DNA from 2 places in the Cohnella cellulosilytica genome. Region 1 is predicted to be linked to the other one. Evidence: riboswitches for the same ligand, from Rfam matches in the RefSeq annotation. Region 1 holds a riboswitch; the other holds the start of a gene.
The links. Region 1 has a riboswitch for thiamine pyrophosphate ahead of thiC (phosphomethylpyrimidine synthase ThiC). Riboswitches for the same ligand answer to the same signal wherever they lie in the genome.
Positions count from the first base shown of each region.

Region 2: another riboswitch for thiamine pyrophosphate. It lies ahead of ACFFT4_RS33230 (ABC transporter substrate-binding protein); the one in region 1 lies ahead of thiC (phosphomethylpyrimidine synthase ThiC).

Region 1 is NZ_JBHMDN010000055.1:43,509-49,167, reverse strand. Features, by position in the region: gene ACFFT4_RS28455 (ThiF family adenylyltransferase) at 1-613, opposite strand, end outside; gene thiC (phosphomethylpyrimidine synthase ThiC) at 606-2,369, opposite strand; TPP riboswitch at 2,681-2,784, opposite strand; gene ACFFT4_RS28445 (YcnI family copper-binding membrane protein) at 2,844-3,479, opposite strand; gene ACFFT4_RS28440 (response regulator) at 3,616-4,299, opposite strand; gene ACFFT4_RS28435 (sensor histidine kinase) at 4,296-5,165, opposite strand; gene ACFFT4_RS28430 (copper resistance CopC/CopD family protein) at 5,218-5,659, opposite strand, start outside.
Region 2 is NZ_JBHMDN010000079.1:848-6,506, reverse strand. Features, by position in the region: gene ACFFT4_RS33240 (class I SAM-dependent methyltransferase) at 1-483, shown strand, start outside; gene ACFFT4_RS33235 (glycosyltransferase) at 496-1,971, shown strand; TPP riboswitch at 2,028-2,142, shown strand; gene ACFFT4_RS33230 (ABC transporter substrate-binding protein) at 2,261-3,316, shown strand; gene ACFFT4_RS33225 (thiamine-binding protein) at 3,408-3,710, shown strand; gene ACFFT4_RS33220 (ABC transporter permease) at 3,700-4,491, shown strand; gene ACFFT4_RS33215 (ABC transporter ATP-binding protein) at 4,488-5,279, shown strand; gene ACFFT4_RS33210 (4-fold beta flower protein) at 5,598-5,659, shown strand, end outside.

The DNA of each region.
Region 1 (5,659 bases):
CCATCTCCACCGCGGGCGAGATGACGCCGAGCGTATCGCAGGTCGGCCCGTCTTCGCCGCCCGGCGCCTCCTCGCCAAGCAGGCAGCGCAGGCAGCAGTGGTCGCCGGGAACGAGCAGCGCGGTCATTCCCCCGGAGCCCGCGACGCCGCCGTACACGAGCGGAATGCCGCGGCTGAAGCAGGCGTCGCTGAGCAGCAGCCGGGTCGCCGCATTGTCGGTGCCGTCGAGCACCAGGTCGACGTCCGCCGCCAGCGACTCCGCGTTGCGCCGATCCACGTCGGCCACGAAGGCCTCGATCCGCGCCCTGCCGTTGACCCGGCGCAGCTTCGCCGCGGCGGCGACCGCCTTGGGCAGCGCCGCTTCCGCGTCCTCCTCGTCGTACAGCGTCTGACGGTGCAGATTGCTCAGCTCCACATAGTCCCGATCGACAAGGCGCAGGCGGCCCACTCCGGCCCGGACCATATGCTGGGCGAGCGAAGCGCCCAGCGCCCCGGCGCCTACGACAAGCACGCTCGCCTCGCCGAGCCGCCGCTGGCCCTGCGCGCCGATCGGAGCGAAGCGGATCTGCCGGGAGTAGCGCTCCTCCGCCTCCGTCTCCGCTTCCCTAAGCATAGATCCGGCTTCCCCCGGCCTTGAACGCTTCCGCCTGCTCCTGCATGCCGGCCTCCAGCGCTTCCTCCTCCGCCACGCCGCGCTTCTCCGCGTAATCGCGAATGTCCTGCGTGATGCGCATGCTGCAAAACTTCGGCCCGCACATCGAGCAGAAATGCGCCGACTTGGCCGCCTCCGCCGGCAGCGTCTCGTCGTGATACGCCATGGCGCGCTCCGGATCGAGCGACAGATGGAACTGGTCTCTCCAGCGGAATTCGAATCTCGCCTTGGACAGCGCATCGTCGCGCAGCCGCGCCCGCGGATGTCCCTTCGCCAGATCGGCGGCATGGGCGGCGATCTTGTAGGCGATGACGCCGTCCTTGACGTCCTCCTTGTTCGGCAGGCCGAGATGCTCCTTCGGCGTCACGTAGCAGAGCATCGCCGTGCCGAACCAGCCGATCATCGCGGCGCCGATGGCCGACGTAATATGGTCGTACCCGGGAGCGATGTCGGTCGTCAGCGGCCCCAGCGTATAGAACGGCGCCTCCTTGCACACCTCCATCTGCCGGTCGACGTTTTCCTTGATCAGATGCATCGGCACGTGGCCCGGCCCCTCGATCATCACCTGCACATCGTGCCGCCACGCGATCTCGGTCAATTCTCCGAGCGTATCCAGCTCGGCAAACTGCGCCTCGTCGTTGGCGTCGGCGATCGAACCGGGCCGCAGACCGTCCCCGAGCGAGAAGCTGACGTCGTAGGCTTTCATAATCTCGCAGATCTCCTCGAAATGCGTATACAGGAAGTTCTCCTTGTGATGGGCCAGACACCAGGCCGCCATAATCGAGCCGCCGCGGGAGACGATGCCCGTCACCCGCTTCGCCGTCAGCGGAATGTAACGCAGCCGTACTCCGGCATGGATCGTGAAATAATCGACGCCCTGCTCCGCCTGCTCGATCAGCGTGTCGCGGAACACCTCCCAGCTCAGCTCCTCCGCCTTGCCTCCGACCTTCTCCAGCGCCTGGTAGATCGGCACCGTGCCGACCGGGACCGGAGCGTTGCGAACGATCCATTCGCGGGTCGTGTGAATGTTTTTGCCGGTGGACAGGTCCATGATCGTATCGGCTCCCCAGCGGGTCGCCCACGTCATCTTCTCGACTTCCTCCTCGATCGAGGAAGCGACGGCCGAGTTGCCGATGTTGGCGTTGATCTTGACGTGAAAATGCCGTCCGATAATCATCGGCTCGCACTCGGGATGGTTGATGTTCGCCGGGATAATCGCGCGCCCCGCGGCCACCTCCGCCCGCACGAATTCCGCGCTCATCCCTTCGCGCAGCGCAATGTATTCCATCTCCGGAGTAATCCGCCCCTGGCGGGCATAGTGCAGCTGCGTCACGCTGCGTCCTTCCGCCGCCCGCAAGCAGCGGTTATGCGGCTTGGGAAACACCTCCGCGCCCTTCTGCTCCGCCGTCTCGACGGTCATAAAGCCGTTGTCCTCGGGCCGCACCTCGCGTCCCTCGTACTCGACCGTATCCTCCCGCTCCGCAATCCAGCGTCCCCGAACGGAGGGCAGTCCCCGCCGCACGTCGGCCTGAAAGCCCTCCTCCGTATACGGGCCGCTGGCGTCGTACACCCGAAGCGGATCGTTCGGCTCCTCCCGGCCATTCCTCCCCGAGCTCGGCGCCAGCGCAATCTCGCGCATCGGCACCCGAATGTCTTCCCTGTCTCCCGTCGCGTATACCTTGCGGCTTCCCGGCAGCGGCGTCGTCATAATTGCCATAACAAAAAACCTCCTTAAGCGGACGTAATGTCAAATTCCGCTAGGAGGCCATGGGAAAAGATAAGAAACGACGGACAGGCTTGGCGACGACTCCACTTCAGGCGCGTGCATGCCGATACCTCCGCCGATGTCGATACGACGGCGAGCAACGGACGGCGAATACGCGCGGTCCGCTCCAGCCGTTGCGCCTGTCCGCGGCGTCCCGCCGCATAATAAAAGCCGCCCCGGCAGGGAGCGGCTGAATGTGTCGTGCCCATGGAAAGCCCTGACGCAAGCATGAAGAAGCCTGCGGCCATCGCCTTCCAAAGTCTGACGTACATTGCCCACTTTCCTACGCTGGCATAACCCAGATCAGGTTCAAAGGGACCAAGGCATCGCCTTATCTCAGCCCTTGCGGGCGCCCCTAGTGGAATTCTATGAAAACTGTACAGCCGAAAGGAGCTCCTGTCAACCCCCCGGTTCCGCCGGAATCCTTTAACCCTTATTCGGCTTGCGCACGATCGCCACGATCAGAGCCAGAACGCCCGCGGCCAGCCCCGCGATCGCCAGCGACAGCGTCAGCGCATCGCGGCCGCCCTCGTCCTCGGCTGCGCCGCCGCTCGCCGAAGCTCCGCTCGAAGCGCCGTGCCCGTCGCCGTGGCTGTCCCCGGTCGACGCCGTTACCGTCGTCACGGAAGCCGGTTTGTCGGCGTCCGGAGCGCCGGTCCATTCCACGACGTCGCCGTCGGAATACGTCTGGTACGCCTTCCAGCTCAGCTCCTTGGCGTCGTCGGCAACCTTGCCCTGCATGCGGAATTCGCCGAATTCGGTGGCGCCCAGGCCGCTGCCGGTCGCCTTCCAGGTGACGCTGACGATTTTATCCTCCGCGCCCTTCTCGACCTCGTACGTCCAGTCCGCCTTGGGCTCGAAACGGCTGATGTTGACGCCGTCCGGAATCGCCACCTTCACCTGCGTCGTCGCGGCGTCCTTCTCGGACGGCACGCGAACGGTGAACACTTGATAGGAGCCCGCCGGAGCGGAGCTCGGCTGAACCGTCACATGGGCGCTGGCCAAGCCGGCGAAGCCGAGCGACAGCATAAGAGCGAGCAGCAAAGATACGCTTTTTTTCATAGGGAATATCCAACCTTCCTGATTCGATTCGTTTCCGATATTCCCCAGTATAGCCCGTTCCTTCCCGAATGCGCATGACCCGAAAGAGTCATTTCGGGCCGTTCATTGTGACAATATTGAAACAAGTCCGCCGCGCCTAGTCCGGCTCGACGATTCCCCGTTCGTACGCGTAACGCGTCAGCTGCACCCGGTTGTCGAGATGAAGCTTCTGCAAAATGTTTTTCAGGTGATTTTTGACCGTATGCTCGGACAAGCCGAGGGACAGGGCGATTTCGCGGTTTTTTTGCCCCCGCGCGACCTCCTGCAAAATTTCCCGTTCGCGCGGCGTCAACCCTCCGTCGTCCGCGGTCCGGTCTCTGGATGCGCCTGCCGAAGAGCTTGATTTGCGCTCGGCGAACTCGCGAAGAATCGACATCGCCAGCTCCGGATTAAGCGGCGCCTCGTCGAAAGCGACCGCGCGCAAGTAATCGCGCCAGGCCGCCGGATTCAAATTTTTCAGCAGGTACCCTTGCGCGCCCTTCTTGAGCGCCTCGAACAGGTGCGCGACGTCGTCGGATACCGTGACCATAACGATTTTCACCGCGGGAAAAGCCGCTTTGATCGCTTTGACCGCTTCCAGCCCGCCCATTCCCGGCATGTTGATGTCCATCAGAATCATATCCGGCGCCAGCTCCTCCGTCATGAGGAGCGCCTCTTCTCCGCTGGCCGCTTCCCCGACGACGACGAACTCCTCCAGCGCGGACACGATCGTCCTCATTCCTTCCCTGGCATGCCGATGGTCGTCGGCCAGCAGCAGACGAACGGCTCTGGCTTCGCTCATGGTTGTTCCGCCCTCTTTCCGCGTTTCGCGAGTTCTACGACCGTGCGATCCCCCCGGCGTTCAGCCAGGAACGACCAGCCCATCGCTTCGGCCCGATCCCTCACCATGCGCAGTCCGAAACGTCCCTGCGCCTGAAGCGGATCGCCGCCGAACCCGACGCCGTCGTCCTCGATGCGGCAGCGAAAGCCTCCCGCGCCGTCCGGTTCCCCGATGACGTACACATGGGAGGCCCGCGCATGCTTCCTTACGTTGACGAGCGCCTCCCGAACGCAGGCATGAAGCTCGATTTTCTCCTTGTCGGTCAACCCGTCGTCCCGGATCGTCCAGACGAACTCCGCCCGCGCGCCGGTCAGCTCCGCCGTCTCTCCGAGCAGCTCCCGCAGCGGCACGACCCAGGCGGCCGATTCCGGCGACGGCGGCTGACGGAGATTGGCGATCGCCTGGCGGACGTCCTCGTGCATGACCCGCACCGTCTCCCGGAGTCCTCCGGCCAGCTCCCGCACCGGCTCCTCCCGGCTCAGCTCGTCCAACTGGTCCAGCTTGACCGCGAGCAGGAACATCGATTGCGAGATGCCGTCATGCAGCTCGCGGGCCAGACTCTCCCGTTCCTCCAGCGCCGCCTTGGCTTCCTTCTCCCGCTGCAGCGCCATCTGCGACTGCTCCATCCGCGTAAACAGGCTGCGCACCAGCGTCAAGGTGACGGCAAGCACGATAAACGGAGCCAGCAGGTTGCCCAGATCCATCGACACATAGGGGAGCAGGAAGGCGTGCCGCACATATTCCCACAGGCCGATCGTAATCGTCGGAATGAGCAGAATCAGCCATTTGATCCTTCTGTCCTTGTTCCCGTTATCCATTCTGCGCATGCACGCCCCTTTCACCGAAAACAGACCTTACGCCGCCGCCTTTTGCCCGGGATCAGTATATCCGGTAGGTCGTTTCGACAACCCGCTCCGTATCCTCCGAATCGGTGACACGGACCTGCGCCTTCCACTGTCCCGCGAACGGCAAATACGGTCCCTGCGCCGTATACGTCGATTTCTTGTAATCCGGAAACGCGTCCAGCTCTTCGTCCTCGTACGGTTGAAGCGGAACGTCTATGAAGCCCATATCTTCCTTATCGAGCGGGAGCAGCCGCAACTGGACGCTTTTCGCCTCGCCTTCGCCGACCCACTCGGGCAGCCAGATTTTGAGCGTAAACCGGTTGTCCCCGGGCGCATTGGGCGATACGCGCAGCGTCACGTGCATGTCCGTGCCCATCTTGTGAAAATTAAGCGGCTCGTTGACCGGCAGCGGCGTCTGATACGTCAGAACGCCGACGCAGAGCACGATGCCCGCCAGCAGACCGACGTCGACCTTC
Region 2 (5,659 bases), on a different contig from region 1:
TTCGAGCCCTCCAACCATACGCGCAAAATCATCGGCTTCGACACGTTCGAGGGCTTTCCCGAATTGGCCGCGCAGGACGAGGACGAATGCCGCACCTTCGCCGCAGGGGATATGCGGGGCGATACGGCGGAGCAAATCCGCCGTTCCATCGCCAAGTACGACGCGGAGAGGCATCTGTCGCACATCCCGAACGCGGAGATCGTGCAGGGCGACTTCATGACCACGGCGGAGGCATACGTGCAGGCGCATCCCCATCTGCTGGTGGCGCTGCTGTATTTGGACTTCGATCTGTACGAGCCGACGCGCAAGGCGCTCGAGCTGTTCCTGCCGCGGATGCCCAAGGGAGCGATCGTCTGCTTCGATGAATTGAACTGCGCCGCTTTTCCCGGGGAGACCGCGGCGCTGCTGGAAATGCTGCCGATTCGCGAGACGGAGCTGCGCAGATTTCCGTTCGACCCCTGGATATCGTACTGCCGGCTATGAGGAGGGATCGTCTTGGATAACGAAAATCGCTCCTTATATTCGCTCGGCGAGGGGGCGAGACTGGATGCCTCGGGGCTGATCTACGGCGCCGAAGAGATCGCGGTCGGCCAGGAGGCGATGATCGGCGCGGGCTACCGGCTCATCGTCACTTCGACGGTGAGCGGCATTCGTCCCAAGCTGATTATCGGGGACGGCGTGCAGGCGGACATCGGGCTGAACGTCACGGCGGAGCACCACGTCGAGCTCGAGCGCGCGGTCTGGTGCGGACCTTACGTCGTGCTGTCGGACGCGGAGGCGGAATATCGGAAGACGGGATTGCCGATCTATAAGCAAGGCATTCGCGAGACGGGCGGCGGCAAGCGGCTGATCGTCGGCGAAGGCAGCTATCTGGGACCGTACGCGGTCGTGGAAGGACCGGTGAAAATCGGTAAAGGCTGCGTCGTCGGCGCGGGAAGTGTCGTGCGTGCGGATGTGCCGGATTATTCGCTCGTGTCGGGCGTGCCGGCTCGCATCGAGCGGATGTTCGATACGGTCGCGGAGGATTGGATCGCGGTCGAATCGGAGCAGGACGTCGCGGACGTGCTGCGGCGAAGACGGGAGCATCCGCTCTTGTCGATCTGCATTCCGACGTATAACCGGGCCAAGGAGCTGGAGGAGTGTCTGGAAGCGGCGATGCCGCAGACGAGCATGAACGGGCTGATCGAGATCTGCGTCTCGGATAACGCCTCGGACGACGGAACCGCGGCGCTGCTGGCCAGATACGCGCTGAAGCATCCGCAGCTGCGGACGATCCGACAGCCGGAAAATATCGGCGGAGAGCGCAATTACCTCGAAATTCTGAAGTTCGCGCGGGGCAAATACGCGAAGCTGCACGGGGACGACGACTATTTCGTGCCGGGAGCGGTGCAGCCGATCCTGTACGCGCTGCTGCACAAGCGGGCCCGTTTTCTGTTTATCGACGTGCTGCGGAGCGACGGAACGGTGGAGGTGCTGGAGGGGATCGATACGTTCGTCCGCGAGCTGTCGCTGGCGTCCGGCTTCATCACTTCGATCGTCGTCGACCGGGAAGCCGTGCTGCGGCTGCCCGAGCCCGACCGTTTTATCGGCACGAGCCTGAACCACATTTACTGGCTGCTGGAGCTGCTGCGGGAGGACCCGCGCTTTTCCTTGCTGAAGCTGTCGATGTTCCGTTACGCGTTTAACGCTCCGCGCGGCTACAATTACGGGGACGCGGCGATTCGCGGCTATTTGGAGATTTTGCGGCATTTCGCGGGCCGGGGGCTGTCGGAAGAGGTATACGCGGCGGAAAAGAAAATCGTGCTCGACCGCTTCGTCTTGCCCCGCCTGGAAATGATGATCGAAGCCGGCCTCGACTTCGACTACGACGGCTTCGAGGCGGTGTTTACGGAGCATTATGAGCAGGAACCGTATTACGAGCCATACTTGGCCGAGGTCCGAAGAATCGTCTCGCTGCGGGATCGGGGATAGACAAGCGCGGCTCTTTTGCTATAATAGGGATTGTGCGTTGCGGGTTTCGACAATCGAATAAGCCCCGGGGGAGCTGGATAATGGCCGGCTGAGAGTGCGTCCCATCGAAGATGCAGACCCTTATGACCTGATCTGGTTAGTACCAGCGTAGGAAGGCGGGAACACGACGAGCGTTCGTCGTGTCAAATTGTCCATGTTTGTCTATTGGGCGCCCTCCGGATCGGGGGGCGTTTTTTGATGCGTGCGGAGCCCTCTTCCGCGCAAGGATACAGGAGAGAGGGAGAGAGACATGAAGAAACACGGATTGGCTTGGAAAGGATTGAGTATGTCGCTGCTGGCGGGGGCGGTGCTGCTGTCCGGCTGCGGAAGCAAAAACGGCGGGGAACCGTCCGGCAGTCCGTCGACGGGGGGAACCCCGGCCGCGTCCGAAACGACGCCGGCGGCCGAGCTGAAGGAAGCGACGGTCGTACTCGACTGGACGCCGAATACGAACCATACCGGCCTGTACGTCGCCCGGGATATGGGACTGTGGGAGAAGCACGGCCTGAAGGTGGAGCTGATTCTGCCTCCGGAGGCGGGGGCGAGCGCGCTGGTCGCCGGCGGACAAGCCGAATTCGGCGTCGGAGCGCAGGAGAGCATGATTCTGGCCAAGGAGCAAGGGCTGCCTCTTGTCTCGATCGCGCCGATCATTCAGCACAATACGTCCGGCTTCGCTTCGCCGGCGGACAAGAATATCAAGGAGCCGAAAGATTTCGAAGGCAAAACGTACGGAGGCTGGGGATCGCCCGCGGAGAGCGCCGTGCTCGAATCGATCATGAACGTGCAGAACGCCGACGTAAGCAAGGTGAACTTCGTCAACGCGGGAACGGCGGACTTTTTTACGGCTACGAAAAAAGGGATCGACTTCGAATGGATTTTCTACGGCTGGACGGGCGTCGAGGCGGAGCTTAGAGGCGAGCCGGTTAATATGGTGTATTTGACCGACTACAGCCAACAGCTCGATTACTACACGCCGCTTCTGCTGACGAGCGAGAAGGTGATCCAGGAAGATCCGGAGCTCGTTCGCGCGTTCCTGGCCGGCGCCTCCGAAGGCTACCAGTACGCCATCGACAATCCGGACGCCGCGGCGGACATCCTGATTAAAGCCGTTCCGGAAATCAACCCGGATCTGGTCAAGGCAAGCCAACAGTGGCTCAGCCCGAAATACAAGGACGATGCGCCGCGTTGGGGCGAGCAGAAGCGGGAAGTGTGGTCCGGCTACGGCGATTGGATGCTGGAGAACGGGCTGATGGAGAAGGAATTGAACTACGACGAGATGTTTACGACGGAATTTCTGCCGCAATAATCGACGGACGGGCAGAGGATAGAAGTTGGACTAAAGCTAGAGCCGCATCGGTAAAGCAGGACAAGCAAATGGGAAAAGGAGAGAGTAAACGATGGCACAGGCACTGCTCAGCATTCAAATCCTTCCGAAGGTGAATCCCGGCGAGGAAGTGATTCCTTACGTAGACGAAGCGATCGCCATTATCAAGGCGTCCGGCGTTCCTTACCGCGTCGGACCGATGGAAACGACGATGGAAGGGGATCTCGACCAACTGCTCGATATCGTCAAACAAATGAGCGCGGCGATGATCGAGCGGGGCAGCCCTTCCGTCCTCTCGCAAATCAAGCTGTCTGTGGATGCGAAAGCGAACGCTTCGATGGCGCGGCTGTTGCAAAAGTATCCGGATGGGCAATAAGCGATTCAGAGCGATTGCGCTGCCCGTCGGTACGATTATCGTTTTTCTGGCCGTCTGGCAGGCGGCCTGCATGGCGTTCGCGATTGAAGAGTACACGCTTCCGGCTCCGTCCGATATTGCCGTCAAGATGTACGAGGACTCCGCCGTGCTGTGGACGCATGTGCAGGCGACGTTCGGCCTCGCGCTGATCGGCCTCGGGCTGGGCACCGTCGTCGGCATAGCGGTGGCGGTGCTGCTGCACGTCATTCCGCCGCTCAAGACGGCGCTGTCGCCGCTGCTCGTGCTGTCCCAGAACGTTCCGCTGATCGCGCTCGGGCCGCTGCTCATTATCTGGTTCGGCTTCGGAACGACGCCCAAGCTGATTCTGCTTGTGCTCGTCTGCTTTTTCCCGGTGGCGCTGTCGATCCTCGTCGGCCTGGGACAGGCCGAGCCGCATTTGCGGGAGTACCTCGGCATGATCGGGGCTTCGCGCTGGGAGCGCTTGAAGCGGCTGGAGTTCCCGGCTTCGCTGACTTATCTTTTTTCGGGTCTGCGCATTGCGGCGACATACGTCGTATCCTCGGCCATCGTAGCCGAATGGCTGGGAGCCGGGGCGAATACGGGCATCGGCTTCTATCTGAAGCTGAAGTTCAGCGGGTTCCAGCAGTCGGCTGTGTTCGGCTCCATCGTCTGCATCGTCGTGATGAGCCTTCTGTTTTTCTATCTGGTCGTGCTGGCCGAGCGTCTCGTCATTCGGTGGAGACCGCGGCCGGAGCCGGAGTGGAAGGAGGCGGCGTCATGAGCGGAAGCGGCAATCGGGGCAGCACACTGGAGCTCCAGAACATTGTCAAGTCCTATGCGAGAGGCAGGGAACGGATTCTCGTGCTGAACGACGTTTCGCTGACGGTGCGCGCGGGGGAATTCGTCTCGCTGATCGGGCCTTCGGGAAGCGGCAAGTCGACGCTGTTCCGGATGATCGGAGGCGTGGAGAAGCCGGACCGAGGTCGCGTTCTCGTCGACGGGGAGGATCGTACCGGGCAGAAGGGGCTGATCAGCTACATGCCGCAGCAGGCGGCGCTGTTCCCTTGGCTGAAGGTGGAGGACAACATCCGCTTCGCGCTTATCTCGACGGGAACGCCGATGCGGGAGGCGAAGGCGCAAGCGGCGCAGTGGCTGGAGCGGATCGAGCTCGGGCATGTGGCGAAGGAGTATCCGCACGTGCTGTCGGGCGGCATGCAGCAGCGGGTCAGCTTCCTGCGCGCGCTGCTGATGCGGCGCAGCGTGATGTGTCTGGACGAGCCGTTCGCCGCGCTGGACGCGCTGACGAGGGCCGATATGCAGCGTTGGCTGCTGGAGCTGTGGGAAGCGGACCGGCGCTCCGTGCTGTTCGTCACGCACAGCATCGAGGAGGCGCTCGTGCTGTCGGACCGCATCTACGTGCTGTCGCCGGCGCCGGCAACGATCCTGCGCGAGCTTGTCGTGCCGTTCGACCGCCCGCGCCGCCCCGACGTCTGGACGTCGACGGAGTTCGTCGAGCTGAAGCAGGAAGTGCTCCGGCTTCTGGAGGAAGGCAAATCGGGAATACAATAAGCGGAAACGTCGCGCCGTTCATTCGGTTCGCGACGTTTTCTTTATTTTGCGCTGCGCGGGCGTGAGTGTAGGAAATAGTGTCGTACGGCGGCGGGCCAATAGGTACGATCTGCATGCTCGCAGGGAAATAGAACCGTAAGGTGCGCTAATGATGCGGTGACGGGGCGGATGAGAGGGGGGAGTATCGTACGGCGCGCTAATGGCGGTTCGGGGATTGAGAGGGATAATAGCAAGATTGGCTGGCGCAAGGAGCAGTTTTGTGCTGGAGGTGTGCTGCTGGGATGATATAATGGAGAAAAAACGAAGGAGTTCCGCAAAATGAACGAATGGTACTTCGATCGATACGGACAAGCGTCCTTCATCGTGGTCGACAACGAACG